Regions from separate parts of the Rhizobium sp. WSM1328 genome, predicted to be linked through region 3. Evidence: predicted binding sites of a transcription regulator. Region 3 holds the regulator's gene; each other region holds the start of a gene.
What was found. The regulator LexA, encoded in region 3, represses DNA repair genes until DNA is damaged. The targets are predictions, from matches to a motif close to TGTTCNNNNTGTGTTCNG.

Region 1 (7,881 bases), 1.2 Mb from region 3:
TTGCCTTGCGGATATCCGTCTCGTCGATGCGCGTCGAGCTGGAGGAGGCGATGGAGACGGTCGCAGTCGCCAGAATCTGCACGAACAGTTCCTCGCGCCGTTGCGCCGAAAGCTGCTTGGAATCGTTGAGACCCTCAGGGATGCGCCTCGGATCGAGAATAACGGCGGCCGCCACGACGGGTCCCGCCAGCGGCCCGCGGCCTGCCTCGTCGGCGCCGGCGACCGGCCAGTGGCCAGCCTTGCGGGCTTTGAGTTCCAGTCGGAAATCCGGCACGAGCGGAGCCGTGTCGAAAAGCAGGGGAGAATCGGGTGACGTGCGAGGTTTCATGCGGCTGAACCTCGCACGCCAACCCGATTGCCCGCAAGTCCCCGGATCAGGGCGGCGGCCGGGGACGCTCCGGCGGATGGTGGCGGTCAGGGCCATCCGCGGGAATTGCGCTCGGGCTCGAAAACAGGCGGTTTCTCGAGAGCCGATGCGCAAGCTCAAAAATCAAAGAAGCGACAGCTGCACGCCGCTGCCATCGGGCGGCACGAACAGATCGTCGCGCAGCGGCATGCTGCGGCGCGTCAGCTGGAAACGTCGGGCGGCCATTTCAAAGCGCCGGGCAATCTGCCAGGCATAGGGGCCGGCGCCCTTCATGCGCTTGCCGAATTCGGCATCGTAATCCTTACCGCCGCGCATCGAGCGCACCAGCGACATCACATGCCGGTAACGATCGGGGTAATGCTGCAGCAGCCAGTCGCGAAACAGCGGGCTGACCTCGAGTGGTAGCCTGAGGATGACGTAGCTCGCCTCGGCGGCTCCGGCAGCCTTAGCCGATTCGAGGATGCGCTCCAGTTCGTGGTCGTTCAACGCCGGGATGAGCGGGGCGGCCAGCACAGCCGTCTGGATGCCTGCTTCGGCAAGCGTGTGGATCGTCTCCAGCCGCCGCGGCGGCGTGGCGGCTCGCGGCTCCATCGTCCGGGCAAGCTTGCGATCCAGCGTGGTCACCGAGATGCCGACGCGCACCAGGTTCTTAGCTGCCATCTCCTGCAGAATGTCGAGATCACGCAGGATCATCGCCGACTTGGTGACGATCGATACCGGATGGTTCGCCTTGTTCAACACCTCGAGAATGCCACGCATGATGCGCCATTCCTTCTCGATCGGCTGATAGGGATCGGTATTGGTGCCGATCGCGATCACCCGCACCTTGTAGCCGGGCTTGGCGAGTTCCCGCTCCAGGAGTTTTGCCGCATCGGGCTTGGCAAACAGCTTCGTCTCGAAATCGAGCCCTGCAGAAAGCCCCATATAGGCGTGTGTCGGTCGGGCGAAACAATAGATGCAGCCGTGCTCGCAGCCGCGATAGGGATTGATCGAGCGGTCGAAGGGAATGTCCGGCGATTCGTTGCGGGTGATGGCCGTGCGCGGCTTCTCGACCTGCACTTCGGTCTTGAATGGCGGCAGCTCTTCCCACGTCTGCCAGCCATCGTCGACGGTTTCGCGTTGCTGCGCCTCGAACCGACCTGTCGGGTTCAGTCCCGCTCCACGTCCACGCCGCCGATCGACCTCGACTCTCAGACCGGAGGAAACGATCATCGCATCGGCAATATCTGCCGTATTGGCAGGCGCGAATGCGGCCTGCCCTGCCAGGGACTGCTCTCTCATCGGATTCTCCCGCGGCGAAAAGCCATCACCTTCGCCCGTTTTGCTGATTAAATTCCTATCCGCAAAACGAGAACAATGCAAGAACAAAATGAGGAAAACGGTGCTGGCAAAAATTTGTGCGGCGCATTATAAATGGTCAATGTTGACGGTTGTTCTCGAATGTCAGGATCAGGAATCTGAGCTGGCACAGACTTTATCGGTATTGGTGGCAGGCGCGGTGGAGGGGCTGGTGAGCGATGTGGTCGTGCTCGATCACGGCTCACGCGACGGCACCTCGCGGGTGGCCGACGCCGCCGGCTGCCGCTTCCATTCGCAGTGGGATATCAAGGACATCGTCCGCTCGGCGCGCGGCGAATGGCTGCTCTTCGTCGAGCCGGGCGCCAGACCCCAGGCCGGCTGGATCGATGAGATCGCTGAATATGTCGCGCTGAACAAATTGCCGGCGCGCTTCACCGCATCGCGTGCCTATAGGCGCCCTTTCTTCCAGCGTGTCGGCCGGGCCGTGCCGCCGCTGGAACTCGGCTTTCTCCTGCCGAAGAAGCAGGCGCTCGCTATCGCCAAAAGCGGGATGCGGCTTACCGAATTCGTCAAGGGCCAGAAGCCGCGCAAGCTCGCGAGCGAATTGATTCCGTCCTGGGTTGCCCGCGCTGCGCGATAGGTGCCACAACTCTCTCCATGAGCAAAAGATGGCGCCCAATAGGATTTCGCGCTATAATTCAACATGGCGCCGTCGAAGCGCCTCGCTTCGCAACGGAATGGCCATGGAATGCCGGTGAACGGCAGAACAGGTCAGCGAAAATCTCCTATTCTGCCGGGCTCCCGGCGAAAGGAGGTGCGTCATGGCACGCGGTAGGATCTACGGCGTACGCAGTATGATCTACGGCCTCATAGCCGTCATATTGCCGACATTGGTGATCGCGCATCCGCATTCGGCTGCATCGCAGATGATGCGCAGTTGCGCAGGCCGACCCGAAATCGTCAATTTCCTGGACAAGAACTTCGCCGAAAAGCTCACGGCAGTCGGACTAATCAACGAGAACGCCATTCTTGAGGTCTATGCCGCCGAAAGCGGCACCTGGACCCTCATCGTCACGGATGTTCACGGCATAAGCTGTGTTCTGCTGTCGGGTGACAGCTGGGACACGATGCCCGTCCTGCCAGGCCTGGCCACATAGTGAAGGCCCCTGTGCGCCAGGGGCAACCATGCCCTACTTCGTCGCGCCGCGTTTCAGGTGCTCGTCCAGCCGCGGCATGATCTCGACGAAATTGCACGGCGCGCTGCGATAGTCGAGCTGTCCTTTCAGAATGCCGTCCCAGGCATCCCGGCAGGCGCCGGGCGAACCCGGCAGCACGAAGATGAAGGTGGCGTTGGCAACACCTGCCGTGGCGCGCGACTGGATCGTCGCCGTGCCGATCTTCTCGTAGGAGATCCGGTGGAAGATGGCGGAAAAGCCGTCCATGCGCTTTTCGAACAAAGGCTCCAGCGCCTCTGGCGTCACGTCACGGCCGGTAAAGCCGGTGCCGCCTGTGGTGATGACGACGTCTATGTCTTGGTTCTCAGTCCAGGCCTTCACCCGCGCGGCAATCTTTTCGCGATCATCGGGCACGATGCCCCGGTCGACCAGCCTGTGCCCCGCCTCCCTGATCCGCGCCGCCAGCGTGTCGCCTGATTTGTCCGTCTCCGGCGTGCGGGTATCCGAGATCGTCAAAACCGCAATGCCGACCGCGATGAAGGGTCGCTTTTCGTCCAGACCTGCCATCACGCGCCTCCCGAAACCGTTTCTGTCGCCTGGAAATACCAGTCAGGGCGCTTGTCGTGAAGAGCTGCCGCCGCACCTTCGGCAGCAGTCATGCTCGCAAAGATGCCGAAACAGGTGGCGCCGGAACCGGACATGCGGGTCAACAGGGCGCCGCGAGCCTGCAGCATCGCCGAGATCGCCGCAATCTCGGGCACGAGTCCGCGCGCCGGCGGCTCCAGGTCGTTGCGGGCAGCAGCAATCGCCGCGAGCCAGTCGGCAGCCTGAGACCCGCTCAAAGCCAGGCTCAGGGCCGGATTGTTCTTTGTCGCCAGCCGGCGGAAAACCTCAGGCGTCGCGACGCCCTTCAGCGGATTGGCAAGCACCATGGCAAAGGCCGGCAGATCAGGCACCGGTTCGATCTTTTCGCCGATGCCGCGGGCAATCAGCGGCCGGCTCTCCAGGCACATCGGCACGTCGGCGCCGAGCTTCAGAGCCAATGCTGCGAGCGTCTCCGCAGATAACGTCGTGCCCCAGAGCCGCATCAGCCCGCGCAGCGTCGCGGCCGCATCGGCCGAGCCGCCGCCGATGCCGGAGGCGATCGGCAGGTTCTTTTCCAAATGGATGCGGACGGGAAAGGCGAGGGGACCGACCACCTCACGCAGAAGGTCGCGGGCCTTCAGCACCAGGTTGGTGCCGCCGTCGCCGGCAAGCGTTTCGCCAAAACGGCCGGACAGGGTCAATGCGTCGGTCGGCGACCGCATGAAGTCCAGCCGATCGCCGTGATCTGCGAAGGTCACCAGCATATCGAGCAGATGATAGCCATCCGGCCGTTGGCCCGTCACATGCAGGGCGAGGTTGATTTTCGCGCGTGCTTCCTCGGAAAAGCTAGAGCATGATGCCGAAAAGTGTGAGCGGTTTTCGGACGACATCATGCTCTATTTCTTTGATCTCACGCCGGCCACGCCCTCATCAGGCATGGTCCGTCAGGATTTCTTGTCGACCGGCGGCGGGGTGACGGGCGCCGGATCCGGCTGCTTCTTGTCGGCCGCCTTGGCATCGTCACTGGCGGGAGGCAGGCCGTTGGCGACCTTGTCCTTGATCTTCGGGATCTCGGCAGCTTCGGGCTCGGAGGCGAGCGCCCGGTTCCACTGGTAGACGGCCTCGAGCTTGCGCCCGACGCGCCAATAGGCATCGCCGAGATGGTCGTTGATCGTCGCGTCGCCGGCCTTGATCTGTGCGGCCCGCTCCAGCTCGTCGACGGCATCGTCGAAGCGGTTGAGGCGGAAATAGGCCCAGCCGAGCGAATCGATGATGTAGCCGTCGTCAGGGCGAAGGTCGACGGCCTTCTTGATCATGCCGAGACCTTCATCGAGGTTCCGGTTCATGTCGATCCAGGAATAGCCGAGATAATTCAGCACCTGCGGCTGGTCGGGATTGAGCTCCAGCGCCTTGCGGAAGTTCGGTTCCGCCTGGTCCCACTTCTTCAGCCGCTCATAGGCGATGCCGCGCTGGAAGAAGACGCTCCAGTTGGCGCGGCCGGGAATGGGGCCGATCGTTTCGACGGCCTTGTCGTAATTCGTGGCCATCGCCTGGTAGTCCTTGGCGTCGGAGAGCACGCTGCCATAAGCGAGGTAACTGCGGATGTCCTTCGGGTCGGAGGTGATAAGCGCCTGCAGGTGCTTGCGCGCCTCATCCACCTTGCCGCCCTGGGCAAGCGCAAGGCCGAGCTGCAGCTCGGAGATGCGCCGCATCGGCGAATTCTCCGGCACCTTCTTGTAGAGCGCGATGGCGCGGTCCATCTGGTTCTGCTTCTCGGCAATGCCGCCAAGCAGCACCAGCGTATCGGCGCTGTTCGGATCGAGCGCATTGGCCGTCTGCAGATACAGCGAGACGATGTCTTCGGCGCCGTCGCGGTTCAGCGCGCCGCCGACCGAAAAGAGCACGCCGGCAGCACCCTCTTCGGCCGTCTTGACCTGCTGGTCCTGCTTCTCGTTCTTCTCGATACTGTCGCGCAACGCGTTCAGCGGCGCATAATTCGGCAGCAGGTTGTCGCCGACGGAAACGGCGTCGAGCGCCTTCTGCTTATTGCCTTGTGTTGCTTCGAGGCGGGCAAGCGCCATCACGGCGCGCATGAAGGTGTCGGGCGCCGTCGCGCCGCCTTCCTTGTCGAGCACGGCATCGTTCAGATGCTGGCGGGCGGATTTCACGTCGCCGGTGACGATGGCGATCGCGCCGGCATTGTAATTCTGGAAGATGCGGAACCAGTCCGGGCCCTTCATCTTCTCGACCATGGTGAGCGCTTCCTTACCGCGGCCGGCGCCGACGCGGGCCCAGGCGAGCAGCAGGTCGTTCATCATCCGGTCGAGATCGTTTGGCCCCTTATATTTCAGGATGGCCTCGGCGGACTTGTAGTCGTCGCGGCGCACGGCATCCATGCCGCGCACGATCGTGGTGATGCGCTCGACGGAAGGATCGCCCTTCAGGTCGTTGGCATATTTGACGCCGTCCTTGATATCGCCATTTAGCAGCAGCGAGATCATCAGCCGCTGGCGAATCTCGGGATTGCCGGGCTCGATCTGCAGCGCCTTCTTGTAGAGTTCGATCGCGGTTTCGTAGTCATGATCGACATCGGCCGTGCGCGCGGCGAGGAAGGCGCCGGAGAAAGTGGTGACGCTGTCCGCATCAAAGTGAACGGCCGTGCCGGCATCGTCTGTCTTGGCCGCATCCTCGGCGTTCGCGCCGCCGACACCGCTGAGCGAAAGGACAGCGGCAAGCGCTGCGCTCGTAAGAAGACGGATGGCAAGTCTCTGCCGCATTAGGAAACCTTTCTTCGACAGCGTCCCGGACAATGTGCCGGTCGCAAAACAAGTTGCGATCACTGATTCATAACAGGATGGCTTTTTTGAAGCGGCGCCGCAAGAAAATCAGCCTGCGATCAAGGACGTTTGATCAATTGACGCGCTCGATGCAGAAGTCGATCACTTCCATCAGGGCGGATTTCCAGACCGTATCGGGAAGGGGCGCAAGCGCATCCCGTGCGATCGTGCCGTAATGGATCGCGCGGCCGATCGTGTCGCTCAGCGTGCCATATTTGGTGATCAGCCCCAGCGCTTTTTCGAGGTTTGCGTCAGTGCTGTTGCCGGCTTCGATCGCATCGCGCCAGAAGGCGCGCTCGTCCTCGGTGCCGCGGCGATAGGCGAGAATGACCGGCAGGGTGATCTTGCCCTCGCGGAAATCGTCGCCGACATTCTTGCCGAGATCGGCCGCCTTGCCGCCATAGTCGAGCGCGTCGTCGACCAGCTGGAAGGCGAGCCCGAGATTCATGCCGTAGGATTTCAGCGCATTGCGGCCGGACCGGCCGGCCTCGGCGACGATTGGCCCGACTTCGGCGGCGGCGGCAAAGAGAGCCGCCGTCTTGGCGCGGATGACGGAGAGATAATCGTCCTCCGTCGTCTCCATGTTCTTGGCGACGGAAAGCTGCAGCACCTCGCCTTCGGCGATCACGCAGGCGGCGGAAGACAAGACATCCAGCGCATCGAGCGAGCCGACATCGACCATCATCCGGAAGGCCTGGCCGAGCAGGAAGTCGCCGACCAGCACGCTTGCCTGGTTGCCCCAGATCATCCGCGCCGTCGATTTGCCGCGGCGCAGATCGCTTTCGTCGACGACATCGTCGTGCAGCAGCGTTGCCGTGTGCATGAACTCGACCGATGTGGCGAGCTTGACGTGGTTTTCGCCCCTGTAGTCGAACAGCGAGGCGGAAGCCAGCGTCAGCATCGGCCGTAGCCGCTTGCCGCCGGACGAGATCAGATGGTTCGCCACTTCGGGGATCATCTGCACGTCGGAGCCGGCCTTAGACAGAATGAGCTGGTTTACTCGCTCCATATCCGCCCTGGTGAGATCGACCAGCGGCTTTATGGATGCCAGTTTGTTTTTGCTTTCTTCAAGCGGTATGACCACGCCCAACGACCCGGACTCCTATTCATTCATTGCACCTGACAATAGAAAGGGGCGATGGACGCGGCAAGGGGTGAATTGTCGCGCTGAGCGAAATTGGAAGGAAAACGACGGCAAATGCATGAGCTTATCCGCGCCAACGACCCCGTTCTGCTCTCCTTTGCCGAGAGTTTGATGAAGGATGCCGGAATTCACTGCTTCATCGCCGATCAGGGCATGAGCGTGCTGGAAGGCTCGCTCGGCATGCTGTCGCGCCGCCTGCTGGTGGATGAGGAGATGGCCGATCAGGCGCGCCGCATCCTCACCGATGCCGGTCTCGGCGGCGAGCTGCGCGAGCGGAAGTGAGCTCCGATGACCGCCACTGACACTGTCGATGCCTTTCATCGCGGCGGCTTCCATGTGGTGCAGCCGAAGGGCAGGGGTCATCGCTCCGGCATGGATGCGATGCTGCTTGCGGCGCTCGTCGCCGACGATCGTCCGGTCAGGGTCGCCGATCTCGGCGCCGGCGCCGGCGCTGCCGGCCTTGCCGTCGCCTCG
Region 2 (7,881 bases), 2.3 Mb from region 3:
GCTCGTCCGGGATGCTGCGACGCAGGTCTTCTTCATTTTGATGACGATCGCTCTGATCGATGTCATCGGCGGTTTTGCCGTGTCGATCCGAAGCGCCGGGCGGGATGTCTCGATCGGATTATAGGTTGTCGAGTTTGTTCTGAAGGGCGCGGAGCTGTTCCTTCAGCTCGTCGATATCCTTGGCCTCGGCCTTGCGGCTTTCCTTGGCAGGCGGCGTCATGAAGGGCGAGAACATCTGCATCGCCTGCTGAAACAGCTCGGTGTTGCGGCGAACATGGTCCTCGACCATCTGCATCGGCAACTGCAGGTTCTTGCCGAGCGGCGTTTCGCCGAAGGCGCGGTTTACTTGCTCGCGCATCTGGGACTGCTGTTCGGTGAAGGAGCGCATCGAATGTTCGAGAAAGCTCGGCACCACCATCTGCATCTGGTCGCCGTAATAGGTGATGAGCTGGCGCAGGAAAGAGATCGGGAGCAATGTGTTGCCGGTCTTCGATTCCTGTTCGAAGATGATCTGGGTCAGCACCGAATGGGTGATGTCATCTCCGCTTTTTGCATCTTGTACGTTAAATTCTTCGCCCTTCTTCACCATCTCCGCCAGGTCTTCCAGCGTCACGTAGGTGCTGGTGCCTGTGTTGTATAGGCGGCGATTGGCGTATTTCTTGATAACAATCTGACCCTCATGCTTCGCCATATCAGTCTCCTGAACCCCCGTCTGATTTATGGATATTCCTCCACTTGAGACTGTAAACGCAAAAGAAGGCCGGTGACAATCTCTTTGTGCGATGCGGCAAACCTTTAACAGAGCAGATGAATCGGGCTTCGACGGGCTTTACCTAAAATGACGGCGGCCGGTCTTCGCGTTTGACTTGTGCTCCAAGCTTTGCCAGTTTCCACTTATGTAAGTGAGACGAAAACGAGGAGCGTCCCCATGAGCAATCCATCCATCGTCATCGCCAGTGCAGGGCGAACAGCAGTCGGCGCCTTCAACGGTGCTTTCGCGACGGTCCTCGCGCATGAGCTCGGGGCGGCCGTCATCAAGGGCGCGCTCGAGCGTGCGGGCGTCGATGCCGGCGAGGTGGATGAGGTGATCCTCGGCCAGGTGCTTGCCGCCGGCGAAGGTCAGAACCCGGCCCGCCAGGCGGCGATGAAGGCCGGCATTCCGCAGGAAGCAACGGCCTGGGGCGTTAACCAGCTCTGCGGCTCGGGCTTGCGCGCCGTCGCGCTCGGCATGCAGCAGATCGCCACCGGCGACGCCAAGATCATCGTTGCCGGCGGCCAGGAATCCATGTCGATGGCCCCGCATGCCGCGCACTTGCGCGGCGGCGTCAAGATGGGCGACATGAAGATGATCGACACGATGATCAAGGACGGCTTGACCGACGCTTTCCACGGCTACCACATGGGCATCACCGCCGAGAATGTTGCGCGCCAGTGGCAGCTTTCGCGCGACGACCAGGATCAGTTCGCCGTCAGTTCGCAGAACAAGGCGGAGGCAGCGCAGAAGGCCGGTCGCTTTGTCGACGAGATCATCCCCTACGTCATTAAGACACGTAAGGGCGACGTTACGGTCGATGCTGACGAATATATCCGTCACGGCGCGACGATCGAGGCGATGGGGAAGCTGCGCCCGGCCTTCGACAAGGACGGCACGGTCACGGCCGCGAACGCGTCCGGCCTCAACGACGGTGCCGCTGTGGCGGTGCTGATGAGCGAAGCGGAGGCGGTCCGGCGCGGGGTCCAGCCGCTCGCCCGCATCGTTTCCTGGGCAACGGCGGGTGTCGATCCGCAGATCATGGGCACCGGACCGATCCCGGCTTCGCGCAAGGCGCTCGAGAAGGCCGGCTGGTCGGTCAACGATCTTGATCTCGTCGAAGCCAATGAGGCCTTCGCGGCGCAAGCCTGTGCCGTCACCAAGGATCTCGGGTGGGATCCGTCGATCGTCAACGTCAATGGCGGAGCGATCGCGATCGGCCATCCGATCGGCGCCTCCGGTGCGCGCGTTCTCAACACGCTGCTGTTCGAAATGAAGCGCCGCGGCGCTAAGAAGGGTCTCGCCACGCTTTGCATCGGGGGTGGCATGGGTGTGGCCATGTGCTTTGAAGCGCTTTAAATAGCATACGATCCATGTTTGATTGAAGATCCCGCCACGCGACGGGGCGAAAAACAAAAGGGGAGCGGAACATGAGCAGAGTGGCTTTGGTCACCGGGGGTACACGCGGCATCGGCGCGGCAATATCCATGGCACTGAAAAATGCCGGATACAGGGTCGCTGCCAGCTATGCCGGCAACGACGAGAAGGCCAAAGCCTTCCACGACGTTACCGGCGTTCCGGTGTTCAAATGGGATGTTTCGGATTACCTCGCTTGCGGCGAGGGAGTTGCCAGGGTCGAAAGCGAGATCGGCCCGGTCGAAATCCTCGTCAACAATGCCGGCATCACCCGCGACGCGATGTTCCACAAGATGACGCAGCAACAATGGCACGAGGTGATCAATACCAACCTCACCGGCCTGTTCAACATGACGCATCAGGTCTGGACCGGCATGCGTGACCGCAGCTTCGGTCGTATCGTCAATATCTCGTCGATCAACGGGCAAAAGGGCCAGATGGGCCAGGTGAATTATTCGGCGGCCAAGGCGGGCGATCTCGGTTTTACCAAGGCACTGGCTCAGGAGGGGGCGAACAAGAACATCACCGTCAACGCCATTTGCCCCGGTTACATCGGAACGGAAATGGTGCTTGCCGTGCCGGAGAAGGTGCTGAACGAACGTATCATTCCGCAGATCCCCGTCGGTCGGCTCGGCGAACCGGAAGAGATCGCGCGCTGCGTCACCTTCCTCGTCTCCGACGATGCCGGCTTCATCACCGGTTCGACGCTGACGGCCAATGGCGGACAGTTCTTCGCCTAGGCATTTCTGTCTTCACGTCGACAGTAGGAATTAGATTCAAAGCGATGGCGCGTCCGGCAGGATCGCGCCATCGCTGTTTGTGGGCGTCTCGTGATGCCGGTTGCGACTTTGTGACCGGAGCAGTCGCGCTGTTTCGGGAAGATCAAGAGCGGCGGTCTGTGTTCGGACGTCGCTGTGGCCTAACTCTGGCCGGTATTTTGCGCAGCGAACGATCATCGCTGCTGAACGCTGATATCGCGGTTGTCAGGAAAGCCGACGCGATGAGGGAATTCAGCAAAATCTGAATCATGGAAGCGTTTCCTTTTGGGTGCGCCGGGCGGCCCTGCCTGTCCGTTGCGCTCCAGAACAGGATGATCTTAGGCCGGGTCGGCCTAGGATCATCCTGTTCTGCATTTATAGTGAGAGCATGATGTCGTACGAAAACCGCTCACACTTTTCGGCATCATGCTCTGAAGGAAATATGTTACTCCCCGTTGGGCGGCGCTAGGTTTGACTTTCGCAACCGATTGTCAACGTCTCGTTGACGGATCGACCGACAAAGAAAACGGGCGCCGAAGCGCCCGTTGGGAGTCCGATATGCTTGTGCCGATTAGCGGCAACGAGCCTCGTAGCGGCGGCCGTAGCGGTCGCGATAGACGCAGTAGCCGCGGCGTTCGACCGACTGGCCGATCAGAGCGCCGGTCAGGCCGCCGGCAACGGCGCCGACGGCGGCACCACCCCAGCTGTTGGTGACGACACCGCCGATAACCGCGCCGGTGCCGGCGCCGATCGCCGTGCCTTGCTCGGTCGCTGTGCAGGATGCGAGCGCGCCGACGAGCGCACCAATAAGAACAATCTTCTTCATCATGTCGTAACTCCCTAGGTTAGTTGGCCTTTAGACGCGGCCCATTAGTACAAGGATAATGATAATCACGAGAACTAGCCCCAAACCGCCAGAAGGTCCATAGCCCCAGCCACGGCTATAACCCCAATTCGGCAAGGCTCCGATCAAGAGCAGAATGAGGATAATAAGTAGTATCGTGCCAAGCATGGTGTGTTTCCTTCATTTCATCCGCAATTTGGATGGACTAGAAACACGTATTGGCGATTTTTGTTCCCGGTTAAGCTCTGGAAATGTGACGAAGCCTGATTCACGGTTTAATTTCCGTCATTTCCGAAAATTGCCGCTATGGTTAAAAAGACATTTAAATACAATATGTTGCGGTGAACAAAGCGGGAAAATCGCGATGTCGCCGATTCGTCAGCGATTCGTTCCGTTTTTGATCGGCGCGCCACAATTGGCCGTCCCCGACTTAACGCCGTCTGAATCCGGCTCCCAAAAAGATTAATTTTGGTGCGGCGGAGCGGGACGAAGGGCTCTGCCGCTGATCCGCGTCTAGTGCCGGGGCCTGATAGCGCTACCAGATGTGGCCGTGAACGAAAGGCGAAAACGATGGAGTGAGCGATTCGTCTCCGATTCGTTCAGGCTTTGGTCGAGAGGTTAATTTCGGGCGGATTTTTGCCTGTTCAAAATCGGGCGAAGATTGTCGCTCACGACGGCGAAAGTGCGAACAGGAGAGAGTCTCGCGATTCAGCATCTAGTGGGAAAAAGTGATTCAAAATCAATACTTAGCCGTGAACAAAAGCTGAATCAGCGAGAGTCATCGATTCGTCGCTGATTCGTTCTTGCGCTGTTCCGAATCGGAAATTCGGGCGTTCCGCAGGACTCGCAAAGGTCGTAATCCCCGAGGCATTTTGAAATCTGCCCTTGCGTTTGCGACGGCAGCTGTCCATGTGTTGTCCAGCTTCCATCGAGGAGTCGAGATTTTCTGGGGCCACCCCGCCTCATTTGCATGGACTCATGACTCTGATTTCGCAGCCGATGATTCTGAGTGGGCGCGGTGTGACCGCGGTGCTCGGACCGACCAATACCGGCAAGACCCATTATGCCATCGAGCGCATGGTTGCGCACGGGACGGGCGTGATCGGCCTGCCGCTCCGGCTGCTGGCGCGCGAGGTCTATACGCGGGTGGTGGAGAAGGTCGGCGCACAGAATGTGGCGCTGGTCACCGGCGAGGAAAAGATTTCGCCGCCCAATGCGCGTTTTTCCGTCTGCACTGTCGAAGCGATGCCGCGCGAGACCAGGGCCGCCTTCGTCGCGATCGACGAGGTGCAGCTCGCCGGCGATCTCGAGCGTGGCCATATCTTCACCGACCGTATCCTGCATCTGCGCGGCCGCGAGGAAACGCTGCTGCTCGGCGCGGCGACGATGCGGCCGATCCTGCAGCAGCTCCTGCCCGGCATCACTATCGTCGAGCGGCCGCGGCTTTCGCATCTTTTCTATGCCGGGCAGAAGAAGATCACCCGGCTGCCGCAGCGCTCGGCCATCGTCGCCTTCTCTGCCGACGAGGTCTATGCCATCGCCGAGCTCATCCGCCGGCAGCGCGGCGGCGCGGCGGTGGTGCTCGGCGCGCTCAGCCCGCGCACCCGCAATGCGCAGGTGGCGCTTTATCAGGCGGGCGACGTCGAATATCTGGTGGCGACCGATGCGATCGGCATGGGCCTCAACCTCGATGTCGATCACGTCGCCTTTGCCCAGGACCGGAAGTTCGACGGTTACCAGTTCCGCAATCTCAATCCAGGCGAACTCGGCCAGGTCGCCGGGCGCGCCGGGCGGCATGTGCGGGACGGGACCTTCGGCGTCACCGGACAGGTCTCGCCCTTCGACGACGAACTGGTGCAGCGCATCGAGGGGCACGAATTCGACAACGTCAAGGTTTTGCAGTGGCGGACGACGGAGATGGACTTCTCCTCAATCGCATCGCTGCGCGCCAGCCTTGAGGTGGGACCGCGCGTGCCGGGGCTGACGCGGGCGCTGCCTGCGGTCGACCAGCAGGCGCTGGAACAGCTTTCGCGCTATCCCGAGGTCATCGATCTCGCCGACAGGCCGGCGCGCGTCGAAAAACTCTGGGAGGCTTGCGCGCTTCCCGATTATCGGCGTATCACCCCAGCACAACATGCCGATCTTATCGCGACCCTCTTTTCCGATCTTGTCCGCTATGGCACGGTGAATGAGCAGTTTCTTGCGGAGCAGGTTCATCGCTCCGATCGAACAGATGGGGAAATTGACACGCTTTCGGCGCGAATCGCGCAGATAAGGACCTGGACCTACGTTTCGAATCGGCCCGGTTGGCTTGCCGATCCGACACACTGGCAGGAAAAGACGCGGGAAATCGAAGATCGATTGTCCGACGCGTTACATGAAAGGTTGACGAAACGCTTTGTTGATCGCAGGACATCTGTGCTCATGAAGCGCCTGAGAGAGAATGCGATGCTGGAAGCTGAAATCAGTGTGAATGGTGATGTCTTCGTTGAAGGACATCATGTAGGGCAATTGAGCGGGTTCCGTTTCACGCCGGTGGCGGGAACGGACGGACCGGATGCCAAGGCGGTTCAGGCTGCGTCGCAGAAGGCGCTCGGGCTCGAGTTCGAAGCCCGCGCGGCCCGGATGCATGCCGCCGGCAACAGCGATCTTGTGATCGGTTCGGATGGGTTGATCCGTTGGCTGGGCGACCCGGTGGCGCGGCTTTCGGGCAGCGATCACATCATGCGTCCGCGCGTGATCCTGCTGGCCGACGAACAATTGACGGGCAATGCCCGCGATCACGTTGCTGCCCGCATCGAGCGCTTCGTCAATCATCATATCAGCACGGTGCTGAAGCCGCTCGATGATCTGTCGCGCGCCGAAGATCTGCAGGGTCTCGCCAAGGGGCTTGCCTTCCAGCTCGTCGAGAATCTCGGGGTGCTGTTCCGCCGCGAGGTGACCGAGGAGGTGAAGTCGCTGGACCAGGAGGCCCGTGCCTCCATGCGCCGCTACGGCGTGCGTTTCGGCGCCTATCACATCTTCGTTCCCGCACTTCTGAAGCCGGCGCCGGCCGAGCTCATCACGCTGCTCTGGGCGCTGAAGAACGACGGTCTCGACAAGCCCGGCTACGGCGATCTCATTCCGGTGCTTGCCGCCGGCCGCACCTCCGTCGTCACGGATCCGACCTTCGAGCGGATGTTCTACAAGCTCGCCGGCTTCCGTTTCCTCGGCAAACGTGCCGTACGCATCGACATCCTGGAACGGCTGGCCGATATCATCCGTCCGCTGCTGCAATGGAAGCCCGGTCAAAACAACCGTCCGGAGGGCGCCTATGACGGCCGCCGCTTCACGACGACGACGGCGATGCTGTCGATCCTCGGTGCGACGCTCGAGGACATGGAAGAAATCCTCAAGGGTCTCGGCTATCGCGCCGATGCCGTGAAGGCGGAAGAGGCATCAGTACATCTTGCGACGCAGGATGCGGCCTCAGTGCCTGCTGCCACTGCGGAAATGCCTGCGGAAGAGACAGCCGAAAAGGCCGACCACGACGATGCCGACGGTGCGGCGGAAGAGACTGTTGCCGAAGCGTCTGCAACCGAGGCGGCTCCGGCAGTTGCTGACGCGCCCGTGGCCGAAGCGGTCCAACCCCCCGCTCCGGTCGAAGCGATCGAGACATCGGCTCCGGTCGAAGCGTCTGGGGAAGCGGTGCACGCTCCCGAGGAAGCAGCACCTGCTCCTGGGGAAGCCGGCGAGCCGGTGGAACCGAAGCCAGTTCTTCTGTGGCGTCTCGGCGGCCGCAACGACAATCAACGCCAGGCGCGCGGCGGTCATGGCGAACGCCGTGGCGGCCAGGGCGAGCAGCGCGGTCAGAACCAGGAACGCGGCGACCGCAATCGCCGGCCGGGCGGCGGTGAAGGCGGCGAGGGCAATCGCAATGGCGACGGCCGCGACAACAATCGCCAGAACCGCGGCAAGGAAGGCGGCGGTCGCGATGGCGGCCGGCCGCAGCAGGCAAGAGGCGACCGCAACAACCAACCACGGGGCGACCAGCCGCGTGGCGACCGGCAGGACCGTGGCGATCGCAAGGATCGCGGTGACCGCAACGATCGCAACGACCGCAACAACAATCG
Region 3 (7,881 bases):
ACGGTGACCGGCCGCGTCGAGCGGCGCGAAGGCGATGGTCGCGGCCGGTGGCGCTACATTCTTGCCGTCACCGGCACTGAAGCGCCTCAGGTCAAGCGGCCGCCGGAACGCATCACCGCCATCGCCCGCGGTGCGGACGCAGCCTTCGAGATCGGCGATATCATCACCGGCAGGGCGCGGCTGACGCCGCCGGCGGGCCCAGCACTTCCCGAGCTCAACGACTTCTCCTTCAGTGCCTATTTCGACGGCATCGGCGCCAACGGCTTCTTCTACGGTGCACCGACGAAGGTCGATGCGCAGGCAGGTCCGCAGGCTGCAAGATCGGCGGTGGAAGCGCTGCTCGAAGGGCTCTACCGGCTGCGCAGCGGCATTGGCGACCGGATAAGGTCGATCCTGCCCGGCGATACCGGCGCTTTTGCCGCCGCACTGGTGACGGACGAGCGGCGCGCCATCTCGGATGCGACGACGGAGGCACTACGCCAGTCCGGTCTGGCTCATATCATCGCCATCTCCGGTCTCAACATGGCGCTGTCGGCCGGCATCTTCTTCGTCGGCTTTCGGATGCTGCTCAGCATCTTTGCCGGTATCGCTGAGGCCTACCCGACGAAGAAGATCGCTGCCGCCGGCGCGCTCATCGCCGTTACTGCCTATTTCCTGATTTCGGGCTTTGCGGTCTCTGCCGAGCGCGCTTTCATCATGATGGCCATCATGTTGATTGCCGTCTTCTTCGACCGGCCGTCGATCAGCCTGCGCAATGTCGCGCTTTCCGCCCTCGTCATCATCCTCATTTCACCGTCCGAGGTCTTAGGTCCGAGCTTCCAGATGTCCTTTGCCGCGACATTGGCGCTGGTCTCGGGTTATCAGTTGTGGAAGGACCGGCGCGTCCGCGAAAACGCCTTTCTGAAGCTACCTATCATCAGGCCCGTCGTTACGGTTGCCGGTTTCTTCGGCGGCGTCTTCCTGACTTCGCTGATCGGCGGTTTTTCCACCGCGCTGTTTTCGATCGAGCATTTTCATCGCCTGACCGCCTACGGCCTGCCGGCAAACCTCGCGACGATGCCGATCATCTCCTTCATCGTCATGCCGGCCGGCTTGCTGGCGATGCTGCTCATGCCTTTCGGTCTGGATGTTTTGCCCTGGAAGGTCGTCGGATTCGGCCTCGATCTGGTGATCGCGGTCGCAAAGACGGTGTCCGGCTGGGATGGCAATATCGACGTCGGCCGCTTGCCCGCCTGGTATTTCGCGGTCGCCGTGGCAGGCTTTCTGCTGCTGACGCTGCTCCGCACCCGGCTGCGCCATATCGGCACATCAATCATCGCGGTCGCAACGCTCATCCTGTTGCTTCTACCGGTTCCCCGGCCGCCGGATCTGGTGATTTCGGAGGATGGCAGTCTCGTCGCGGTGGTCGAAGCGGCAGCAATGGCTTCCAACCGTGAAAGACCACCGGATTTCATCTTCGACCAGTGGCAGAGAGCCCTGGTCCTGCCGAGACATGATCCGCCGAAGATGCTGGATGGTCCTGCTATCCCGCAGGTAGGAGAAGACCGCCGCGTCAAGCTTTCCCGCGATCAGCAGAACGAAGCGAGGACAGCGATGCGGGCGGCCGCAGCGGCCGGTGAAGCAAACCGCTTTTCCTGCGTCAAGAGGGCCTGGTGCGCATCAAGGCTTGGCAATGGTCGTGTGGTTGCTGTCATCGACAATGCCGCCTATCTCGGCCCGGCATGCGACGCGGCCGATATCATCGTGACGTCGGTCCGCCTGCGTTTCAACAGCTGCCGCTCAGGTGCGACGCTCTTCACCGGCGAGACGCTGCGCAGGACCGGATCCATCGAGTTGCGCTTCGCGGACGCCGGCCTGGAGGTGGCAACCGCATTTGACGCATTGTCGCGACCATGGATGCGCCATCGCGCCTTTGACTGGCGCAGCAACAGCTTTACCGAATCCGGCCTAACCGATGTCAGTGATAGCGGCGAATGAGGCCGACGAGTTTGCCCTGCACCTTAACACGGTCTGGTCCGAAAATCCGGGTCTCGTAAGCCGGGTTGGCCGCTTCCAGTGCGATCGAGGCGCCCTTGCGGCGGAAGCGCTTGAGTGTCGCTTCTTCGTCATCGACGAGTGCAACAACAATGTCGCCAGGACTTGCGGTGCTGCCATTGCGGATGATCACGGTGTCGCCGTCGAAGATGCCGGCGTCGATCATCGAATCGCCCTTGACCTCCAGGGCATAATGTTCACCGGAACCGAGCATGTCGGCCGGAACGGCGATGTCGTGGGTGTTGTTCTGGATCGCCGAGATCGGCACACCGGCGGCGATTCTGCCCATGACCGGCACGGAAACCGAGTTGCCGTTGTCGGCGACGGGTTTTGCGGGAGCAGGGGCGGCGACCGGCTGAGGTTTGCCCAGGCTGCCTTCGATGACGCTCGGCGAAAAGCCGCGCCGCGGCTGGATGCTGGGGCTGTAGGCCTCCGGAAGCTTGATGACCTCGAGCGCACGGGCGCGGTTCGGTAGGCGGCGAATGAAGCCTCTCTCCTCGAGCGCCGTAATCAGGCGATGAATCCCGGACTTCGAGGCGAGGTCCAGAGCATCCTTCATTTCGTCGAAAGATGGCGGAACGCCGGATTCCTTCATGCGCTCATGAATGAAAAGGAGAAGCTCCTGTTGTTTGCGCGTGAGCATCGACGTTGTGACCTCGTGATTGAAACAAATCCAGAACAGACACTATATGTTCCATATGTGTTCCGCAAGTAGCTAAATTTCCGTAAAACTTGGCGCCAACTCGTTGAGATTTTTATTTTCATTCGCCGGATTGGCACAGAAGTCTTGCGTTGAGGGAAGCGCTGTCGCACATCTCTTGCCGTGTCAGGGAGGGATATCATGAACGAGCACTCCGCCAAACCGCACCCGCTGGATCATGTCGTGCTGCCGGTCGTCAATATCGATCTGGCGCGCGAGAGGCTCGGCAAGCTCGGCTTCACCGTTGCCCCCGATGCGCGCCATCCCTTCGGAACGGAGAATGCCTGCGTCTTCTTTGCTGACAAGACCTATCTGGAGCCGCTCGGGATTGCGAGCGTCGAGGAGAGCGAGGCGTCGGCGCGCCAAGGCAATGTCTTCACCGCCCGCAATCAGGCTTTCCGCTTCCGCTGCGGCGCGGAGGGGCTTTCGGGGCTGGCTTTTGGCAGCAAGGATGCCGGCATCGATCATCAGAATTTCGTCGGTAACGGATCGAGCGCCGGCGAGATGCTGCAGTTCACCCGGCCGATGACGATGCCGGACGGTTCTGAGACGATTGCCGGCTTCAAGCTGGCTTTTGCCGGCGATCTGCGCGCGCCTGATCTCCTGCTATTTACCGTCGAGCGCGTCAATCCGCTGCCGGCCGACCGCGCCGTGCTGGAGACGCATGCCAATGGCGTCACCGGCATAGTCGAGATAGCGCTTTGCGCGCCTGATGCTGCCGCCTTCGCTGCCTTCGTCAGCCTCGCCGTGGTGCAATCGGCAGTCGAGAAAACCGGTTTCGGCGTCAATATCCCGGCGTCGAATGCCAAAATCAGCCTGATGACGGCGGAAGGGTTGGAGGCCTATTTCGACATCGTCGGCTCATCCGCAGATCGTGGCCTGCGCGGCCGGGCAATCCTCTTCGCTGTCGCCGATCTTGCCGTGACAGAAGCGCATTTGGCTGCTAACGGGGTGACATACGCGCGCAAGAACAATCGCATTCTGGTGAAGCCCGCGCCCGGGCAGGGCACGCTCTTCGCCTTCGAGGAAACACGATGAGCACTGATACGAATTCCGAAGTCAGGATCGGCGAAGGCCAAGGCCAGGTCAGCTTTTCCAATACCGGCCGCCTGTCGCTGATTGCCGGTCCCTGCCAGATGGAGAGCCGCGACCACGCCTTCATGGTCGCCGGCACGCTGAAGGAGCTTTGCGGCAAGCTCGGCATCGGCCTCGTTTACAAGAGCTCCTTCGACAAGGCGAACCGCACCTCGCTGTCGGCCGAACGCGGTATCGGGATTGAAAAAGGCATGGAGGTCTTTGCCGACCTCAAAAAGGAGTTCGGCTTTCCCGTCCTGACCGACGTTCATACCGCCGAGCAATGCGCGGAGGTGGCAAAGGTCGTCGACGTCCTGCAGATCCCGGCCTTCCTCTGCCGCCAGACCGACCTTCTCATCGCCGCCGCCAAGACCGGCCGCGTCGTCAATGTCAAGAAGGGCCAGTTCCTCGCTCCCTGGGATATGAAGAATGTTCTGAAGAAGCTCAACGCCAGCGGCAATCCGAACGTGCTGCTTTGCGAGCGCGGCGCCTCCTTTGGTTACAATACGCTGGTTTCCGACATGCGCTCGCTGCCGATCATGGCGGCGATGGGTGCGCCCGTTGTCTTCGATGCGACCCATTCCGTAGCGCAGCCGGGCGGGCAGGGCGATTCCTCCGGCGGTCAGCGGGAATTCGTAGAAACCCTGGCGCGGGCAGCAGTGGCTGCCGGTATTGCCGGCGTCTTCGTCGAAACCCATCAGGACCCCGACAATGCCCCTTCCGACGGCCCGAACATGGTCTATCTCAAGGACATGCCGCGGCTTCTCGAAAAGCTGCTCGCCTTCGATGCGGTCGCCAAGGCTTGACGTTCAACAGTCTGACATGATCGTGCTATAGGCCACATCCGAACGCTGGTCCGAAGGCTATTGCAGCATTGTAATTTGCACGCCTTCGACTAAGACAGGTTTCGAACCATTTATCACCCACCGAGCAGGAAGAACCCATGACTGCAATCACCGATATCATCGCCCGCGAGATTCTCGATAGCCGTGGCAACCCCACCGTCGAAGTCGATGTCTATCTCGAAGATGGCAGCATGGGCCGCGCGGCCGTTCCCTCGGGCGCCTCGACGGGCGCGCATGAGGCGGTCGAACTGCGTGACGGCGGCAAGCGCTACCTGGGCAAGGGCGTCGAAAAGGCGGTCGAAGCCGCCAACACCGAGATCTTCGACGCGATCGGCGGCATCGACGCCGAAAACCAGATCCAGATCGACAACATCATGATCGAGCTGGACGGCACGCCGAACAAGTCGCGTCTCGGCGCCAACGCCATCCTTGGCGTGTCGCTCGCCGTCGCCAAGGCTGCCGCCCAGGCGTCCGGCCTGCCGCTCTACCGCTATGTCGGCGGTGCTTCCGCCAGCCTGCTGCCAGTGCCGATGATGAACATCATCAATGGTGGTGCCCATGCCGACAACCCGATCGATTTCCAGGAATTCATGATCCTGCCGGTCGGCGCCGATTCGATCGCCGAAGCCGTGCGCATGGGTTCGGAAGTCTTCCATACGCTGCGCAAGGAACTTGCCGCACAGGGCCATAACACCAATGTCGGCGATGAAGGCGGTTTCGCACCGGGCCTGAAGAGCGCGCCGGAAGCTCTCGACTTCATCATGAAGTCGATCGAGAAAGCCGGCTACAAGCCGGGCGACGACATGTGCCTCGGCCTCGACTGCGCCTCGACGGAATTCTTCAAGGACGGCAAATACGTTCTCGAAGGGGAAGGCCGCACGCTGGAATCGGGCGCCATGGCCGAATATCTGGCCGAACTCGCCGCCAAGTATCCGATCATCTCGATCGAGGACGGCATGGCCGAAGACGACTGGGATGGCTGGAAGACGCTGACCGACCTAGCCGGCAAGAAGACCCAGCTCGTCGGCGATGATCTCTTCGTCACCAACTCCGCCCGTCTTCGCGACGGTATCCGCATGGGCGTCGCCAACTCGATCCTCGTCAAGGTCAACCAGATCGGCACGCTGACGGAGACGCTTGATGCCGTCAACACGGCGCACAAGGCGGCCTATACCGCCGTCATGTCCCACCGCTCCGGCGAGACCGAAGATTCGACCATCGCCGATCTCGCGGTCGCCACCAACTGCGGTCAGATCAAGACCGGCTCGCTGTCGCGCTCCGACCGTCTTGCCAAGTACAATCAGCTGATCCGTATCGAAGAGGGCCTCGGCCCGCAGGCCCAGTATGCCGGCCGCTCGATCGTTCGCGGCTGATCGGATCTGATTTTCAACGGCTTGACCCGCGCCTTCCCGGCGCGGGTTTTTTGTTGCCCGTTTTTTAGAGTCAACGAACGGTTAATCTCTGCACGTTAGATTGAACGAATTGGTAATGCGTTCAAGAGCATGCGTGTATGTGGACAAAGCATCATAAGAAGAGAAAGATCGGTCGCTTCGTCATTCCGGCCATGACGGTCGCCTTCCTCTCCTATTTCGGTTATCATTGCATCCATGGCGATTACGGCCTGCGCGCAACGGAGACGTTCGAGCATCAGCGTGTCGCGCGTGAAAAAGAGCTTGCGATCTTGAAGGCGAAGCGCGAACATCTGGAAAATCAGGTCGCGCTCTTGAGTGACGGGTCGCTCGATAAGGATATGTTGGACGAAAAAGCGCGTTATCAGCTCAACATGTCGCGCGCCGACGAGATCGTCGTATTCAATCATTATTCCAATTAACCGGAAACAGGTTAATTGGAATTTTCAATGTTTTTCCAATAATTTAGCACCGAATACGAGCCATGCAATTATGGCATTGCTGTGCTCATATTTCTTCCCTATGGTACGCGCCACCAAGAAACGACAAACCCATAGGGAGGGTTGAATGGCGCCGCGAAAGACCGCGACCGTTTCCAGCCGCAAAACTGCAGCAAAACCGGCAGCCAAAGCATCGAATGGAGGCCCGGTAGCCGACTTCGATCGCAATGAAGAGCTGAAGGCCTATCGCGAGATGCTGCTGATCCGCCGCTTCGAGGAGAAGGCCGGCCAGCTTTACGGCATGGGGTTCATCGGCGGCTTTTGTCACCTCTACATCGGTCAGGAAGCTGTCGTCGTCGGCATGCAGATGGCGCAGAAGGATGGCGACCAGGTCATCACCGCCTATCGCGACCACGGTCATATGCTGGCAACCGGCATGGAAGCGCGTGGCGTCATGGCGGAACTGACCGGGCGCCGCAGCGGCTATTCCCACGGCAAGGGCGGCTCGATGCACATGTTCTCGAAAGAGAAGCATTTCTACGGCGGTCACGGCATCGTCGGTGCCCAGGTCTCGCTCGGAACGGGTCTTGCCTTCGCAAACCGCTACCGCGGCAATGACAATGTCTCCATCGCCTATTTCGGCGACGGCGCTGCCAACCAGGGCCAGGTCTACGAGAGCTTCAACATGGCTGCTCTCTGGAAGCTGCCGATCGTCTACATCGTCGAGAACAACCGTTACGCCATGGGCACCTCGACTGCCCGCGCCACCGCGCAGTCGAATTACTCGCTTCGCGGATCCGGTTTCGGCATCCCCGGCATTCAGGTCGATGGCATGGACGTCCGCGCCGTCAAGGCGGCCGCCGACGAGGCGCTCGAGCATTGCCGTTCCGGCAAGGGTCCGATCATTCTCGAAATGCTGACCTATCGTTATCGCGGTCACTCGATGTCCGACCCGGCGAAGTATCGCTCCAAGGACGAAGTGCAGAAGATGCGCTCCGAGCATGACCCGATCGAACAGGTCAAGGCACGCCTCGTCGAAAAGGGCTGGGCTTCCGAAGACGATCTGAAGGCGATCGACAAGGATGTTCGCGACATCGTCGCCGATAGCGCCGATTTCGCCCAGGCCGATCCGGAGCCGGATGCATCCGAGCTCTATACCGACATTCTGCTCTAATCGGGGAGGGAACCCATGCCTATCGATATCCTCATGCCCGCCCTCTCTCCGACCATGGAAGAAGGCACACTGTCCAAATGGCTGAAGCAGGAAGGTGACAAGGTCACCTCCGGCGACGTGATTGCCGAAATCGAAACCGACAAGGCGACGATGGAAGTCGAAGCCGTTGACGAAGGCGTCATCGGCAAGCTTCTGGTTCCTGCCG
Region 4 (7,881 bases), 1.5 Mb from region 3:
CCATGGGCGGCGGCGTCGGCCTGTCCTCGCATGGTCGCCACCGCATCGTCACCGAGCGCACCCGCCTTGCCATGCCCGAAACCGGCATCGGCTATGTCCCGGATGTCGGCGCCACCTGGCTGCTGCCGCGTGGCCCCGGCGAGGCCGGAACATGGCTCGGTCTGACAGGGCTTGATATCGGGGCTGCCGATGCGATCCACGCCCGCCTTGCCGACCTTCAGATCGCCTCGTCGCGGCTCGGCGAAGCGATCGATGCTCTCTCCGCCCTGCCGCGCGCCAGCTCATCCGGCGATGTCGATGCCGTGCTGCAGGCGCTTCCGGAGCCTCAGGGAGAAAGCCGGCTCAGGCAGAACGCGGCGATGATCGATCGCGCATTTTGTTTCGACAACGTGGAGGAGATCCTGGCAACGCTTGCCGAGGAGGAAGGCGAATTCGCCGCCGAGACGCGCCGGGTGCTGCTGACGCGTTCACCGACCAGTCTGAAGCTCGCTTTGCGGCTGCTCAGAGCCGGCCGCAGCAGCGCCTCGCTTGCCGAATGCCTCGGCCGCGAACTCGGCGCCTGCCTGCGGATGCTTGATAATCCCGATTTCTTCGAGGGTATTCGCGCCGCCGTCATCGACAAGGACCGCAATCCGAAATGGTCGCCCGCATCAGTCGAGGCTGTGGAAGTGGCAAGGGTCGAGCATTTCCTGAAACCGGCCGAACCGCCGCTTTCGCTCTGAACGCTATCCGGCTATCGCCACATGCCGCGCATGCGGGCGCCGACATCGATGCGCACTTGCCGCGCGTGGGCTTGCGCGGCCTCCGATTTCACCTGCGGCCAGCTGCAGGCCTCGAAGAACTGCAGCAGCGTTGCCGGAATGAAGCGGCTGCGTGAGGCATAGACATGCCGGTCGCCCTGCGAGTTCTGCCCATAGGTGAAGAAGCGTTGCGGAACGACGAGGTCGAGACCATCCCGGGCGCGCGTCATCGCGACATAGAGCAGCCGGCGTTCCTCTTCGATTTCGGCGGTTGTGCCGACGGCGAGATCGCTCGGTATGCATCCGTCGACGACGTTCAGCATGAAGACCTTCGTCCATTCCTGGCCCTTGGCGGAATGGATGGTCGACAGGATGAGATAGTCTTCGTCGAGAAGCGGCACACCCGCCTGGTCGCTGGTCGCATCCGGCGGATCGAGGGTGAGCTCGGTGAGAAAGCGCTCGCGCGAGGCATAACCGCTAGCGATCTGCTCGAGCTGCAGCAGGTCGGCCTGCCGCGTTGCTGCGTCCTCGTGCAGCCGTTCCAGATGCGGCGCGTACCATTGCCGTGCCAGGCCGATCTCTGCCGGCCAGCCGGCCTTGCCGGTCTTCAGCTCCTGCAGCATCGCAACGAACATTGTCCAGTCCTCGCCGGAGCGCGGCGGTGCCGGCATGGCGCCAAGAGCAGTAATCGGGCTGGCATCCTCGGCCATCAGGTCGAGCGTCTTCTGTGCCGTCGACGGGCCGACGCCCGGCAGGATCTGCATCAGCCGGAAGCCCGCCACCCGGTCGCGCGGGTTCTGCGCGAAGCGAAGGGCGGCCAGCATGTCCTTCACATGCGCGCTGTCGAGAAACTTCAGCCCGCCGAACTTGACGAAAGGAATGTTGCGCCGGGTCAGCTCGACCTCCAGCGGCCCGCTGTGATGCGAGGCGCGAAAGAGCACGGCCTGCTGCTTGAGCGTGAGGCCTTCCTCGCGGTTATCGAGCACCATGTCGGTGATATACCGCGCCTGCTCGGCCTCGTCGCGCACAGTGACCAGGCGCGGCCGCTCGGACGATTGCCGCTCGGTCCAGAGGTTCTTGGTGAAGCGCTCCGAGGCGAGATCGATGACGGCGTTGGCGGCGGCGAGGATCGGCTGCGTCGAGCGGTAGTTGCGGTCGAGCGTGACGATATTGGCCGCCGGGCTGAAGGCGGCGGGAAAATCGAGGATGTTGCGCACCGTCGCGGCACGGAAGGAATAGATCGACTGCGCATCGTCGCCGACGACGGTCAGCCCTTGGCCTTGGGGTTTCAATGCGAGCAGGATCGAGGCCTGCAACCGGTTGGTATCCTGATATTCGTCGACCAGCACATGGTCGAAGCGGCTGCCGATATCCTCGGCAATCATCGCTTCGCCGACCATCTGCGCCCAGTAGAGCAGCAGATCGTCGTAATCGAGCACGTTCTGGCTCTGCTTGGCCTCGACATAACTGGCGAAAAGTTCGCGCAGCTGTTTCTCCCACGTCGCGCACCAGGGAAAGACGTCGCGCAGCACGAGGTCGAGCGCGGTTTCCGAATTCACCGCCCTGGAATAGATGGCAAGGCAGGTGCCCTTTGTGGGAAAGCGGCTTTCCGTCTTCGAGAAGCCGAGGTCGTGCCGGATCAGGTTCATCAGATCGGCACTGTCTTCGCGGTCGTGGATGGTAAACCCAGGATCGAGACCGATCTGCTCCGCATAATCGCGCAACAGCCGCGCGCCGATGCCGTGGAAGGTGCCGGACCAGGAAAGCGCATCCGCCATCACGCCAGCATTCGCACCAAGCACATCGCGGCAGATGCGCTCGACACGCCGCGCCATCTCGGCGGCTGCCCGGCGCGAGAAGGTCATCAGCAGGATGCGGCGGGGATCGGCGCCCTTGACGATCAGATGGGCGACCCGATGCGCCAAGGTATTCGTCTTGCCGGAGCCGGCGCCGGCAATGACCAGCAGCGGCCCGGCAATATGGCTGCCGTCGATGAGCGTGCCGTGCTCGACGGCCATGCGCTGCTGCGGATTGAGCTTTTCGAGATACATCCAGCCGTCCGGTCGGGCTCCCGCAGAATCACTGCGGAAAGATTAGATGTTCCTTGAATGTTCGCGATTGCGGCCTCTGTCAAGCGCTGCGGCGCGCGAGCAACATCTCAGTCGGGGAAATCCGGACCGATCTCGCGCCGCACCAGCTTCAGGCTACGGTCCGGCTGAAGAATATAGGTTTCCTCCACGCGCTGGCCCGTCCCGTTGTAGAACTGGTTGTAGACGGCGCTGCCGACCGGCGACTTGGCAAGCTTCGTTCGCGGCTGGCCGCCATAGGTAATGCTGCCGGGAATGGGTTCCAGCGCCCGCGTATCGGCCGAGGAGCAGCCGGCAAGCATTGCCCCGGCAAACAAGGCGGGCAGAAGCGCTTTCATCGTCATCATCCCTCTTTCGACTGCCGCCAGATATGGAAGCCGCAGCGCCTTTCGCCAAGGGTCGTCCATGCCACCGCGCAGGTATCACTGTCGAACAGGCTCTTCTTTTCCGGGGGACGCAACGAAATGCGTCCCTGCGGCGTTAACAGACATCAACCAACATTAGGAAACGTTCACGGTGCTCGGCTTTCCAGCATTCACGGGGCATGGCGAGCCCGGCCGCCAGGGCCACAGCGATGCCGCGACGCGCGCCTCGGTGGAAAGCGCCCTTCATGCGGCCGCCGATTTCGAAGCCGGCGAAATCACCGTCAGCATATCGGGCTCCTATGTCATCCTGGAAGGTTTCGTGCGCCGGCGGGGCGATGTCGAGCGGGCGATCGAGATCGCCGAGGGCGTCGTCGGCCGGGGCTATGTGCGTGCTCGCTTGCTGCGACGCTAGCCGGCTCGCGCTCATCTCTTTGCGATGCATGAAGGGAACCAAAATGCTCTCTCGCGTGTTGAAAGGCCGGACCTAAACGCTGGAGACTCTCATGCAGTTGCTTCCTCGCCTCTGGGCAACCACCTTGATCGTGGGTTGCGGTGTCTTTGCCGGCTCCGCCCATGCCTCGCTGGAAACCGGCACGAATTATTCCGCTTTGCCGAAGGACCAGATCGCCCTCAACGAATATACCGGGACCGTCGCCTGCCAGCCGGTAGAGCCTCACTATCTCCCCTCCTTCATCCGCGCGGCAGATGGCACCATCATCGGTGTCGGTTATGTCGAGATCGAGAATGAGAGCGGCGCGGATTGCTGAAAAAAGGCGGTCCTGCTCGGACGAGGCTCGCCTGCGTTTCCGCAGAGGGTACGAGCCTCTAACCATCATCATGATGGCTAGTCATCTTCTATTGATGCACCTGTATCGGGCGCAACGCCCTTTGCACCAAAACCCGGCACGCACTTGTTGCAGGGTTAAACCAAAATTAAAGCCCAAAATTAAAGCCCAAAATTAAAGCATTGTCCCGTTCCGGCACGCTTGCGCGCCCAGAAGGCGAAAATCGCCCGAAATTCCTTGCTGAAGTGCTAATGCAGCTTCAGCTTCGCCTCTTCGGCGGCCGCCAGGAACTCGGCTCTTGCTTCTTCCACGCTCTTGCGTCCGTCGAGCGCCGCCCGGCAGGCGCTGCGGGCCTTGATATAACGAAGCCCGCGCATACTCGGCCACAGATCCGCCAGGCACTTCAGCGCATCGAACGGCCCATTGACCGTTCGCGCATCGGCACCTTCGAAACCGACCTTGACCGGGCTGTTCCATCTTTCAGTTGCCATCGACGCTCCTCCACGATTTTCGACAGAAACGAAGCGCAGCATCTCCCAGTTCCTCCGGGGAGACTTTGCGATAGTTAATACTCTAGCGTGATTTTTGCCGTCAGCAATGGTGGAATGCATTGCGGCTGATGAGGCGAAATGTCCTCTTGATGAGATTCACCAAGCGACCGGCTTTCGCGGGCCAGGAATTTCGTTGGAATTTGTAATCATGACGCCCCAATGCGAGGGGAATTTTTGGAGGGTGCAACCAAATCCGATGGCGTGGGCGCGGCATCATCGCTACCATGCTCTCGAAGCTGATGGCTCCACATGGGTTTAGGTCGAAATCTGATCCAGGCTGCTTTTCTCTGTGGGGCCTTGGCAATGCCGGTCCTCGCCCGCGGGGCAGAGGTGTCTGCTGAAGACGCTCTGCTGACGCGTCTCTCCATCGAAACCGTGCCACGACTCCAGCGGGAATATTTGCGGGCGACCCTCACGCCCCAGGATGAAGGCACGGCGATAGATGTTGCTGCCTATGTTTTGTCTAAGACTTTTGATCGGTGGTATGTCGAAGGTATATTCGATGGAGCTTTTTCGTGGCTTCACGCGCCAATTAAGGACGAAGTGCTGGTCACCAGAGAACTGATTGAACTGTGGCAGTTTTCGCCGTTTATATCTTACTATCTCGAGGTAACCGAGATTCCCGACTGCGCAAACAACAGCGTGCTGCTTCCCAGCTGTCACTAGCTTTGCCGAGGGGCGCAAATGGAGGTCATATTCTTACCGGAAAACTGGTGCTGCCGAGTGGGATTGAACCACCGACCTCACCCTTACCAAGGGTGTGCTCTACCACTGAGCTACGGCAGCAGGACCAGTACCCGTGCGAGCCGTGTGGCTCAATCGCGAGGACGGGGGGCTATTGCCACAGCTTGGCGGCAAGCGCAAGCCGCAAATTCCAACTTCGCGTCGATTGGGATGAAGGGACTTTTGGATTGGCGCGAATTCAGCTAATCCTGTCGCATGAACGAAAAGACCGAAACCGGCCAGCAGAGCCGCAAACAGGCGATCGAGGCACAGGCGAAACTGCGCCGCGAGCGCGCCGCCGACAAGCTCAGGGAAAATCTGGGGCGACGCAAACAGCAGGTCCGCGCCCGCCGTTCGGGCCAGGCCGACGAAACAAATGGGCTGCCCGCCGCAAAAATGGACGAATCGTAATGTTCCGTCCGACACGAATTGAAGCGTGTCGAGAAATCCCCTAAACACCTCACTCCTTATTCCAAGGCAGAACTTTCAGGAAAGGCGGGCTCGGCCCGTAAGCGCACATGGATCGTATCAGAATCGTCGGCGGTAATGAGCTGAATGGCATCATTCCGATTTCCGGCGCCAAGAATGCCGCACTGCCGCTGATGATCGCCTCGCTTCTGACCAGCGATACGCTGACGCTCGAAAACGTGCCGCATCTGGCCGATGTCGAGCTGCTGATGCGCATCCTCGGCAATCACGGCGTCGACGTCGCCGTTAACGGCCGCCGCGAGCGCCAGGAAGACGCCTATTCGCGCACGATCCATTTCACCTGCCGCACCATCGTCGATACGACCGCATCTTATGAACTGGTCTCGAAGATGCGCGCCTCCTTCTGGGTCATCGGCCCGTTGCTGGCGCGCGAAGGCCATTGCCGCGTTTCGCTGCCGGGCGGCTGTGCCATCGGCACGCGCCCCGTCGATCTCTTCATCGAAGGCCTGACGGCGCTCGGCGCCACGATGGAAATCGATGCCGGTTATATCAACGCCAAGGCGCCTGCCGGCGGCCTGATCGGCGCACGCTACACCTTCCCGAAGGTCTCCGTCGGCGCCACCCATGTGATGATGATGGCGGCAACGCTTGCCCGCGGCACGACTGTCATCGGCAATGCCGCCCGCGAGCCTGAGGTCGTCGACCTCGCCAACTGCCTGAACGCCATGGGCGCCAGGATATCGGGCGCGGGTACGGCGACGATCACCATCGAAGGCGTCACCTCGCTCTCCGGCGCCCGCCATCGCGTCCTGCCGGATCGCATCGAGACCGGCACCTACGCCATGGCGGTCGCCATGGCCGGTGGCGACGTCGTGCTCGAAAATACCGATGTGGCGCTGCTCGAAACCGCGGTGGAAACGTTGCGCCGCGCCGGCGCGGAAATCTCGTCGACCAACAATGGCATGCGCATCAAGCGCAATGGCGCCGGCATCAGGCCGGTCGATATCGTCACCGATCCTTTCCCGGGTTTCCCGACCGACCTGCAGGCGCAGTTCATGGCGCTGATGACCCGTTCTTCCGGCGTCTCGCATGTCACCGAGACCATCTTCGAAAACCGTTTCATGCATGTGCAGGAGCTTGCCCGCCTCGGCGCCAGGATCTCGCTGTCCGGCCAGACGGCGAAGATCGAGGGTGTCCAACGCCTGCGCGGTGCGCCTGTTATGGCAACCGATCTGCGCGCCTCCGTCTCGCTGGTCATCGCCGGCCTTGCCGCCGAGGGCGAAACCACGGTCTCCCGCGTCTATCACCTCGACCGCGGTTTCGAGCGGCTCGAGGAGAAGCTGACCCGTTGCGGCGCCATCGTCGAGCGCATCAGCGAGTAAGCACCGTTCATCCCGGTTGCGTAATTGGTCGCCGCGCCTTATTTCCCTTGTCTGACGCATCGCCATTCCGGCGGTGCCCGGTCTAGGCCGGTAATGGGATGAGGCTGAATGACCGACCTGAAACTTGTTGCGCTCGATAACGAGGATCTTGCGATCATGTCCGCGCATATGCAGGACAGTGTCTTCAAGGTCGGCGACATCGATTGGTCGCCGCGCGACGCGCAGTTCGCGCTTGCCGCCAATCGTTTCGTCTGGGAAGGTGCCGAGCGCAAGCGCAAGGGTTTCGAGCGCCGCCGTGCTGCCCTGGTTTTCAAGCGCGTGCTTGCCGTCCGTTCGCTCGGCATTGATCGCGGCAAACGCGACGAGGTGCTGTCGCTGCTGGCGCTGCGCTTCGAGCAAAAGGGCGAGGGGCCGGAGGGCACGATCGAGCTGTCCCTGTCCGGCACCGCCTCGATTGCGCTCGATGTCGAATGCATCGAGGTCCAGCTGGCCGATATCGGCGGCGCCTGGGAGGCTTCCTCCAAGCCTCGTCACCGCTAATGCATGTCGCCCGGAAGTGTGCAGCGGTTCCGGGATAACGACATGCATAAAACAATGAGTGTTTGACGCCCTAAAGTTTGAACATCGCAGTTTCAAGTTGAGAAGGAATATCGGCCTTGGCAATCTGGCTGGATCAGGCATCGGAAGGTTTCGAGCAGCATTTTGCCGCCTTTCTGACGACGAAGCGTGAAGTCTCCGAGGATGTGAACGTGGTCGTTCGCACCATCATCGATGACGTGCGCGCCCGTGGCGATGTGGCGCTTGCCGAATATTCGCTGA

Region 1: the regulator LexA is predicted to act here: its motif matches at 1,717-1,734, upstream of AC2444_RS02750 (PA0069 family radical SAM protein).
Region 2: the regulator LexA is predicted to act here: its motif matches at 4,568-4,585, upstream of AC2444_RS20965 (helicase-related protein).
Region 4: the regulator LexA is predicted to act here: its motif matches at 2,839-2,856, upstream of AC2444_RS01240 (ATP-dependent helicase).

What each region holds. Positions count from the first base shown of each region.
Region 1 covers NZ_CM172788.1:561,500-569,380, forward strand. Annotated here, with positions in the region: gene rnhB (ribonuclease HII) at 1-328, opposite strand, end outside; gene AC2444_RS02750 (PA0069 family radical SAM protein) at 491-1,648, opposite strand; gene AC2444_RS02755 (glycosyltransferase family 2 protein) at 1,788-2,306, shown strand; gene AC2444_RS02760 (hypothetical protein) at 2,488-2,823, shown strand; gene moaB (molybdenum cofactor biosynthesis protein B) at 2,857-3,408, opposite strand; gene AC2444_RS02770 (4-(cytidine 5'-diphospho)-2-C-methyl-D-erythritol kinase) at 3,408-4,319, opposite strand; gene AC2444_RS02775 (tetratricopeptide repeat protein) at 4,371-6,203, opposite strand; gene AC2444_RS02780 (polyprenyl synthetase family protein) at 6,337-7,353, opposite strand; gene AC2444_RS02785 (putative signal transducing protein) at 7,462-7,689, shown strand; gene AC2444_RS02790 (tRNA1(Val) (adenine(37)-N6)-methyltransferase) at 7,696-7,881, shown strand, end outside.
Region 2 covers NZ_CM172788.1:4,218,324-4,226,204, reverse strand. Annotated here, with positions in the region: gene AC2444_RS20995 (hypothetical protein) at 1-124, shown strand, start outside; gene phaR (polyhydroxyalkanoate synthesis repressor PhaR) at 119-691, opposite strand; gene AC2444_RS20985 (acetyl-CoA C-acetyltransferase) at 929-2,110, shown strand; gene phbB (beta-ketoacyl-ACP reductase) at 2,182-2,907, shown strand; gene AC2444_RS20975 (YMGG-like glycine zipper-containing protein) at 3,497-3,754, opposite strand; gene AC2444_RS20970 (DUF3309 family protein) at 3,782-3,937, opposite strand; gene AC2444_RS20965 (helicase-related protein) at 4,748-7,881, shown strand, end outside.
Region 3 covers NZ_CM172788.1:1,770,051-1,777,931, forward strand. Annotated here, with positions in the region: partial or broken gene AC2444_RS09140 (ComEC/Rec2 family competence protein) at 1-1,977, shown strand, start outside; gene lexA (transcriptional repressor LexA) at 1,958-2,677, opposite strand; gene AC2444_RS09150 (VOC family protein) at 2,876-3,772, shown strand; gene kdsA (3-deoxy-8-phosphooctulonate synthase) at 3,769-4,614, shown strand; gene eno (phosphopyruvate hydratase) at 4,752-6,026, shown strand; gene AC2444_RS09165 (FtsB family cell division protein) at 6,164-6,484, shown strand; gene pdhA (pyruvate dehydrogenase (acetyl-transferring) E1 component subunit alpha) at 6,630-7,676, shown strand; gene AC2444_RS09175 (pyruvate dehydrogenase complex E1 component subunit beta) at 7,692-7,881, shown strand, end outside.
Region 4 covers NZ_CM172788.1:248,290-256,170, forward strand. Annotated here, with positions in the region: gene AC2444_RS01235 (enoyl-CoA hydratase/isomerase family protein) at 1-722, shown strand, start outside; gene AC2444_RS01240 (ATP-dependent helicase) at 734-2,791, opposite strand; gene AC2444_RS01245 (hypothetical protein) at 2,899-3,165, opposite strand; gene AC2444_RS01250 (BON domain-containing protein) at 3,344-3,604, shown strand; gene AC2444_RS01255 (hypothetical protein) at 3,696-3,959, shown strand; gene AC2444_RS01260 (DUF982 domain-containing protein) at 4,226-4,468, opposite strand; gene AC2444_RS01265 (hypothetical protein) at 4,778-5,194, shown strand; tRNA gene AC2444_RS01270 (tRNA-Thr) at 5,240-5,314, opposite strand; gene AC2444_RS01275 (hypothetical protein) at 5,468-5,662, shown strand; gene murA (UDP-N-acetylglucosamine 1-carboxyvinyltransferase) at 5,770-7,062, shown strand; gene AC2444_RS01285 (DUF2948 family protein) at 7,171-7,602, shown strand; gene hisD (histidinol dehydrogenase) at 7,719-7,881, shown strand, end outside.